Ramlibacter pinisoli: one gene and its partner. The protein of the gene in region 2 interacts with the protein of the main gene of each other region in a pairwise test. Links are inferred from orthologs where the notes say so. Each region holds a gene or a part of one and is shown on either strand. Other genes may lie near its edges.

Evidence for each region.
Region 1: the proteins of GON04_RS23905 (region 2) and groL interact in binary tests that used the Escherichia coli proteins (3 or more experiments, as listed by UniProt). The link is inferred for Ramlibacter pinisoli from one-to-one orthologs.

What each region holds. Positions count from the first base shown.
Region 1 is NZ_WSEL01000003.1:2,379,141-2,382,964, reverse strand. The notes cover bases 865-3,824. They hold groL (chaperonin GroEL), read right to left. Parts: upstream 3,188-3,824; coding sequence 1,541-3,187; downstream 865-1,540. Other genes in these bases: groES (co-chaperone GroES), read right to left, coding at 3,241-3,531; GON04_RS12780 (DUF805 domain-containing protein), read left to right, coding at 1,073-1,441; pgi (glucose-6-phosphate isomerase), read left to right, coding at 865-1,021. Outside these bases: more of pgi, read left to right, coding at 1-864.
Region 2 is NZ_WSEL01000009.1:1,981,372-1,985,243, forward strand. Bases 1,105-3,872 are described here. They hold GON04_RS23905 (ABC transporter ATP-binding protein), read right to left. Parts: upstream 3,014-3,872; coding sequence 2,195-3,013; downstream 1,105-2,194. Other genes in these bases: mlaD (outer membrane lipid asymmetry maintenance protein MlaD), read right to left, coding at 1,105-1,406; mlaE (lipid asymmetry maintenance ABC transporter permease subunit MlaE), read right to left, coding at 1,416-2,198; GON04_RS23910 (glutamate synthase subunit beta), read right to left, coding at 3,213-3,872. Outside these bases: GON04_RS23885 (MlaC/ttg2D family ABC transporter substrate-binding protein), read right to left, coding at 1-7; GON04_RS23890 (MlaA family lipoprotein), read right to left, coding at 115-906; more of mlaD, read right to left, coding at 903-1,104. UniProt on the Escherichia coli protein: Part of the ABC transporter complex MlaFEDB, which is involved in a phospholipid transport pathway that maintains lipid asymmetry in the outer membrane by retrograde trafficking of phospholipids from the outer membrane to the inner membrane.

The sequences.
Region 1 (3,824 bases), on a different replicon or contig from region 2:
CGTCGACGGCCATGAACTGGCCGCGGTGCTGCGCGGACTGCGGCCGGAGAGCACGCTGTTCCTGGTCGCCTCCAAGACCTTCACCACCATCGAGACCATGACCAATGCCCGCTCGGCGCGGCAGTGGTTCACGCAGGCTGGCGGCAGCGACGTTGCGCGGCATTTCGCCGCCCTCACCACCAACGTGCAGGCCGCCGCCGAGTTCGGCATCGAGCGCACCTTCGGCTTCTGGGACTGGGTGGGCGGCCGCTATTCGCTCTGGTCGGCCATCGGCCTGCCGGTCGCCATCGCGATCGGCGGCGCCGGCTTCCGCGCGCTGCTGGCCGGCGCGCACGCCATGGACGAGCACGTGCGAGCCGCGCCGCTGGAGGGCAACCTGCCGCTGCGGCTGGCCCTGCTGGATGTCTGGTACCGCAACTTCCATGGCTTCACCAGTCGCAGCGTGGCGCCGTACCACAGCGCCCTGCGGCGCTTGCCTGCCTACCTGCAGCAGCTCGAGATGGAGAGCAACGGCAAGCGGGTCGACCGCCAGGGCCGGGTGCTGCCGTTCGCCACCGCGCCGGTGGTGTGGGGCGAGCCCGGCACCAACGGCCAGCACGCCTACTTCCAGATGCTGCACCAGGGCACGGACGTGGTGCCGGTGGAGTTCATCGCGGCGCGCGAGGCGGCCCATGACCTGCCCGGCCACCAGCCGCAGCTGCTGGCCAACGTGCTGGCCCAGGCCCAGGCGCTGATGCTCGGCAAGGCCGACCCCGGCGGCCACAAGCACTTTCCCGGCAACCGGCCGAGCACCATGCTGCTGCTGGAGCGGCTCGATCCGGCCAGCCTGGGGGCGCTGATCGCGCTTTACGAGCACCGCGTCTTCTTCGCCGGCGCGCTGTGGGGCATCAACAGCTTCGACCAGTGGGGCGTGGAGCTCGGCAAGGTGCTGGCCAGGGACATCGCACCGCGCCTGGCATCGGGCGACGTGGCCGGGCTGGATGCGTCGACGGCCGCGCTGGTCGCGCGCTTGCGGGGCTGAGCGGCGGTCCTATGATCCGGACCGGGCGCTGGTGCCCGGAGGAGGGACTGCATGGATTTCGTTGAGTCGATCAAGACCTGCCTGCGCAAGTACGCGGCGTTCAACGGGCGCGCGAGCCGGCCGGAGTACTGGTGGTTCGCGCTGTTCTATTTCCTGGTGTCCGTGGTCGCGGCGATGTTCAGCGACGTGCTCAACGCGCTCGTCGGGGTGGCGGTGCTGTTGCCGTCGCTCGCGGTGGGCACCCGCCGCCTGCACGACATCGGCAAGAGCGGCTGGTTCCAGCTGGTCTGGTTCATCCCGCTGATCGGCTGGGCGCTGATGATCTACTGGCTCGTGCAACCCACCGGTCCGGCCAACGAGTACGGCACCGGTCCCGAGCTGCCGCGCAACGACCCGCTCGAGATCCCGCCGGGCCTCTGACCCCCGGGCGCAGCCAAGAAAAAAGCCGGGCAGTGCCCGGCTTTTTCGTCTGCATCGCAGCAACGTCCGCAGGCGCGTCGCGCCCGCGGAGCGTCGGACTTACATGTCCATGCCGCCCATGCCACCCATGCCACCCATGCCGCCGCCGGGCATCGCCGGGGCTTCATCTTTGGGGGCCTCGGCAACCATCGCCTCGGTCGTCAGCATCAGCGACGCGACGGACGCGGCGTTCTGCAGCGCGGTGCGGGTGACCTTGGTGGGATCCAGGATGCCCATCTCGATCATGTCGCCGTAGGTGTCGTTGGCGGCGTTGAAGCCGTAGTTGCCCTTGCCGTTCAGCACGGAGTTGACCACCACGGAAGCCTCGCCACCGGCGTTGAAGACGATCTCGCGCAGGGGCGCTTCGATGGCCTTGAGCACCAGCTTGATGCCGGCGTCCTGGTCGGCGTTGTCGCCCTTGATCTCGCCGGCGGCCTGCTTGGCGCGCAGCAGCGCGACGCCACCACCGGCCACGATGCCTTCTTCCACCGCAGCGCGGGTGGCGTGCAGGGCGTCTTCGACGCGGGCCTTCTTTTCCTTCATCTCGACTTCGGTGGCGGCACCGACCTTGATGACGGCCACGCCGCCGGCCAGCTTGGCCACGCGCTCTTGCAGCTTCTCGCGGTCGTAGTCGCTGGTGGCTTCCTCGATCTGGACGCGGATCTGCTTGACGCGCGCTTCGATGTCACCAGCGGCGCCGGCGCCGTCGATGATGGTGGTGTTTTCCTTGCCCACTTCGATGCGCTTGGCCTGGCCCAGGTCGGCCAGCGTCGCCTTCTCGAGCGTCAGGCCCACTTCCTCGGCGATGACCTTGCCGCCCGTCAGGATGGCGATGTCTTCCAGCATGGCCTTGCGGCGGTCGCCGAAGCCCGGCGCCTTGACGGCCACGACCTTCAGGATGCCGCGGATGGTGTTGACCACCAGGGTCGCCAGCGCCTCGCCTTCGACTTCTTCCGCGATGATCAGCAGCGGACGGCCGGCCTTGGCCACCTGCTCCAGCGTGGGCAGCAGGTCACGGATGTTGCTGATCTTCTTGTCGAACAGCAGCACGAACGGGTTCTCGAGGAGAGCCGACTGCTTTTCCGGGTTGTTGATGAAGTAGGGCGAGAGGTAGCCGCGGTCGAACTGCATGCCTTCGACGACGTCCAGCTCGTTGTTCAGGCTCTTGCCGTCTTCGACGGTGATGACGCCTTCCTTGCCGACCTTGTCCATCGCGTCGGCGATGATCTTGCCGATCGACTCGTCGCTGTTGGCCGAGATCGAACCGACCTGGGCGATCTCCTTGGAGGTCGTGGTCGGCTTGGAGGCCTTCTTCAGCTGGTCGGTGAGCTGCACCACGGCCTTGTCGATGCCGCGCTTGAGGTCCATCGGGTTCATGCCGGCGGCCACGTACTTCATGCCTTCGCGCACGATGGCCTGGGCCAGCACGGTGGCGGTGGTGGTGCCGTCACCGGCGTTGTCGCTGGTCTTGGAAGCGACTTCCTTGACCATCTGGGCGCCCATGTTCTGGAGCTTGTCCTTGAGCTCGATCTCCTTGGCGACCGAGACACCGTCCTTGGTGACGGTGGGGGCGCCGAACGAGCGCTCGAGCACGACGTTGCGGCCCTTCGGGCCCAGGGTGACCTTGACGGCGTTGGCCAGGATGTTCACGCCTTCGACCATGCGGGCGCGGGCGTCGCCGCCGAAAATGACGTCTTTAGCTGCCATGTGGATGACTCCGGAAATTCAGTGAATGGAAGGGGATGACAGGAGGCTGGGGCTCAGCGCTCGACGACCGCGAACAGATCGTCTTCCTTCATGACGAGCAGCTCGTCGCCGTCGACCTTGACGGTCTGGCCGCTGTACTTGCCGAACAGCACGCGATCGCCCACCTTGATGTTCAAGGCGATCAGTTCACCCTTGTCGCTCTTGCGGCCCGGGCCGACGGCCAGCACCTCACCCTGGTCGGGCTTCTCGGCGGCGTTGTCGGGGATGACGATGCCGGAGGCGGTCTTGGTCTCTTGTTCCAGGCGCTTGACGATCACGCGATCGTGCAGAGGGCGAAGTTTCATTGCATCTCCTTGGGGGTTGGACATCAAAAAGCGCCAACAAAAGTTAGCGCTTCCTAATTGGACGGGAGGGCGCCGGCTGGTCTGCTAGCACTCATCTCCTGCGAGTGCTAATGATAGGGCTTTCCGTGTCGGTTGCAAGCCCCCGGGGCTGTCGGACGGGGCCTGCCTGCGGGGCTTGCTGCGCGGCGGGCGCCCATTGGCTCCGTCGGCTGCTCCGGTCTGGCAGCCAGCATCGGCGCCGGCGCACCCCTGAAGCCGCTGACGCGATCGACCGCCCATCCTCTGCAAGACCG
Region 2 (3,872 bases):
TGTTCATCGATTTTGACCTTTCTTTTGTTGCGGAACTCGTCCGCACCATGATTGGAATCGGCGCCCCGGGCGGGGTTTCCGCACCGGCACCGCCGCTTGCAACAGGCTGTGACCTCAGCGCGACGCCGGCGCCGCGGGCGGGCTCGCGGCCGGGGCCTCTTCCTTGTCGCTGCCGTCGTCGGAATTCTCCTCTTTGCCGGAGTCGAAGATCTCGGCCCGGCGGCGTTGCAGGTAGGCATCGCGGGTGAAGCTGTACTTGTCCAGGGCCGCGCCCTCCAGCACATCGCTCGCGCGCAGCAGGTTGGTCCGCACGTCGATCACGCGCAGGCCGATGAGGGTGTTGCGCGCCGCGTCCGGGCTCACGTGCGTGGTGATGTCGCCGCGCCAGTCGATCGGCAGCGCTGCCGTGTCGCGCAGCGTCGAGGGGCCCAGCAGCGGCAGCACCACGTAGGGGCCGGCCGGGATGCCCCAGCGTCCGAGGGTCTGGCCGAAGTCTTCCCGGTGGCGCTCAAGGTTCATGTCGCTGGCCACGTCGAGCACGCCCAGCATGCCGATGGTGGTGTTGACGGAGAACCGCATCAGGCTCTCGGCCGCGAACTGCACCTTGAACTGCAGCAGGTTGTTCACCGTCGACCAGGCGTCGCCGATGTTGCCGAAGAAATTCGACACGCCGGTGCGCACCAGGGGCGGCACGGTGTCCCGGTAGAAAGTGGCTGTCGGCCTCAGCAGCACGTCGTCGAGGTCTTCGTTGAAACGGCTGACGCCGCGGTTCATCGGCTCCAGCGGGTCGCGCGGGTTGGCATTCGGCCCCGTGGCGCAGGCGCTGAGCGCCAGCACGACGGCCACCGCCAGCCCGGCAACCACGAAGCGCCGGCCGCGGCCGGTCGCGATCGGGTGATCAATCATTTCTTCGGTGCACTCCCTGCTGCGGGCGCATTGCTGTTCGCGCCACTGCCCTCGGCCTTGTTGTAGAGGAACTGGCCGATGAGGTTCTCCAGTACCACGGCGGACTGGGTGGTGGAGATGGTATCGCCCTGGGCGAGGTTCTTCTCGTCGGACCCGGCCTCGATCCCGATGTACTGCTCGCCCAACAGGCCGGCGGTGAGGATCTTCAGCGAGCTGTCCTTCGGGAACTGGTAGCGGCTCTCCAGCGCCAGCACGGCCCGGGCCTGGAAGCTCTTGTCGTCGAACACGATGGACTCGACGCGTCCGACCACGACGCCGGCGCTCTTGACCGCCGCCTGGCGCTTGAGTCCCCCGATGTTGTCGAACTTGGCGGTGACGCGGTAGGTCGACTGGAAGCTCAGGCTCAGCAGGTTGGCCGACTGCAGGGCCAGGAACAGGATGGCCGCCGCGCCCAGCAGCACGAACAGCCCCACCCACACGTCATTCTTGGATCGATCCATAGCCTTGCCTCAGATGCTGAACATCATGGCCGTGAGCACGAAGTCGAGTGCGAGCACCGACAGCGAGCCGACGACAACGGTGCGGGTGGTCGCCCGCGACACGCCCTCGGGCGTGGGATGCGCCTCGAATCCCTCGAGCAGCGCGATGAAGGTGACGGTGATGCCGAACACGACGCTCTTGATGACGCCGTTGCCGACGTCGCGCCAGACGTCGACGCCGCCCTGCATCTGGCTCCAGAAGGCGCCCTGGTCGACCCCGATCAGGAGCACACCCACGACGTAGCCGCCGATGATGCCGACCGCGCTGAACACCGCTGCCAGCAGCGGCAGGGCGACGATGCCGCCCCAGAAGCGGGGCGCGAGGATGCGCCGCACCGGGTCGACCGCCATCATTTCCATCGCGGACAGCTGTTCGCCGGCCTTCATCAGGCCGATCTCGGCCGTGAGCGAGGTCCCCGCGCGCCCGGCGAACAGCAGCGCCGTGACCACCGGCCCCAGTTCGCGCACCAGCGACAGGGCCACCAGCAGGCCCAGTGCCTCGGACGAGCCGTAGCGCTGCAACGTGTAGTAGCCCTGCAGCCCGAGCACGAAGCCGACGAACAGGCCCGACACCGTGATGATGGCCAGCGAGTAGTTGCCCAGGAAGTGGATCTGGTCGCGCACCAGGCCGAAACGGCGCAGCGCCGGCCCCGACAGGCCCAGCAGCCGCACGAACAGGCGGGCCCCCTGGCCCAGGTTGGCCAGGGCGGTGCGGGTCGCGAACCCGACGTCGGCAGGTTTCCACCAGCTCATCCGCCCAGGCCTCCCCCGAAATCCTGTGCCACGGTGGGCCCCGGGTAGTGGAACCGCACCGGCCCCTCGGGGCGGGCGTGGACGAACTGCGACACCAGCGGGTCGTCCGAGGCGCGCACCTGCTCGGGCGTGCCCTGGGCGGCGATGCGGCCGTTGGCCAGCACGATCACCTGGTCGGCGATGCGGAAGGTCTCCTCCAGGTCATGCGAGACCACGACGCTGGTGATGCCGAGGGTGTCGTTCAGGCGGCGGATGAGCTGCGCGGCCGTGCCGAGCGAGATCGGGTCGAGGCCGGCGAAGGGCTCGTCGTACATGACCAGTTCCGGGTCGAGGGCGATGGCGCGGGCCAGCGCCACGCGGCGCGCCATGCCGCCGGAGACTTCGCTGGGCATGAGGTCACGGGCGCCGCGCAGCCCCACCGCGTTGAGCTTCATCAGCACGATGTCCCGCACCAGGGCCTCGGGCAGCTCGGTGTGCTCGCGCAGCGGGAACGCGACGTTGTCGAACACCGACATGTCCGTGAACAAGGCCCCGAACTGGAACAGCATGCCCATGCGCCGGCGGATGGCGTAGAGGCCGGCGGCGTCCAGCGTCCCGACCTCCTGGCCGTCGAACGTGAGGCTGCCCTGCTGGGCCCGCACCTGGCCGCCGATCAGGCGCAGGACGGTGGTCTTGCCACCGCCGGAGGCACCCATCAGCGCCGTGACCTTGCCGCGCGGCACCGAGAAGCTCACCCCGTCCAGGATGCGGCGCGCGCCGTAGCCGAAGCTGAGCTCGCGGCAGACGACCAGGGCGCTATCGTGGGGTTCGGGCATGCGGAACGAAAAGGCCGGGGCGTGCCCGGCCTGGCAATTCGGAACCGCCAATGATACGACCACCCTCCTCCCACTGCCGGGCTGGGGGTTCGCTCATCCGTCTGGAAGAACCGTCAGCCAAGGCCTGGCGGACCCCGTCGGCGGCCGCAAGAGCCATGCCCGGCGGCCCCTGGGTGCCTGCGGCTGGATCCGATCCGCCTCAGCGCGGAAGGTCGCTGAACCCCATCAGGAATTCGTCGACCGCGCGGGCGGCCTGCCGGCCTTCGCGGATCGCCCACACCACCAGCGACTGGCCGCGGCGGATGTCGCCGGCGGCGAACACCTTGGGCACGTTGGTGGCGTAGCCGCCGATGAACTCGGTGCTGGCCTTGGCATTGCCGCGCGCGTCCTTGTCGACGCCGAACGCCTCGAGCACGCTGCCGACCGGGCTGACGAAGCCCATGGCCAGCAGCACCAGGTCGGCCTTGAGCATCTGCTCGCTGCCGGCCACCTCGACCATCTTGCCGTCCTTCCACTCAACCCGGACGGTCTTCAGGCCGGTGACCTTGCCCTTCTCGCCGATGAATTCCTTGGTGGCGATGGCGAACTCGCGCTCGCAGCCTTCCTCGTGCGAGGAGCTGGTGCGCATCTTGTACGGCCAGTACGGCCAGGTCAGCTCCTTGTTCTCCTCCTCGGGCGGCTGGGGCATCAGCTCGAACTGCACGACGCTCGCGGCGCCGTGGCGGTTGCTGGTGCCCACGCAGTCGCTGCCGGTGTCGCCGCCGCCGATCACGATCACGTGCTTGCCGTCGGCGCGGATCTGGCCCTTGACCTTGTCGCCGGCGTTCACCTTGTTCTGCTGGGGCAGGAATTCCATCGC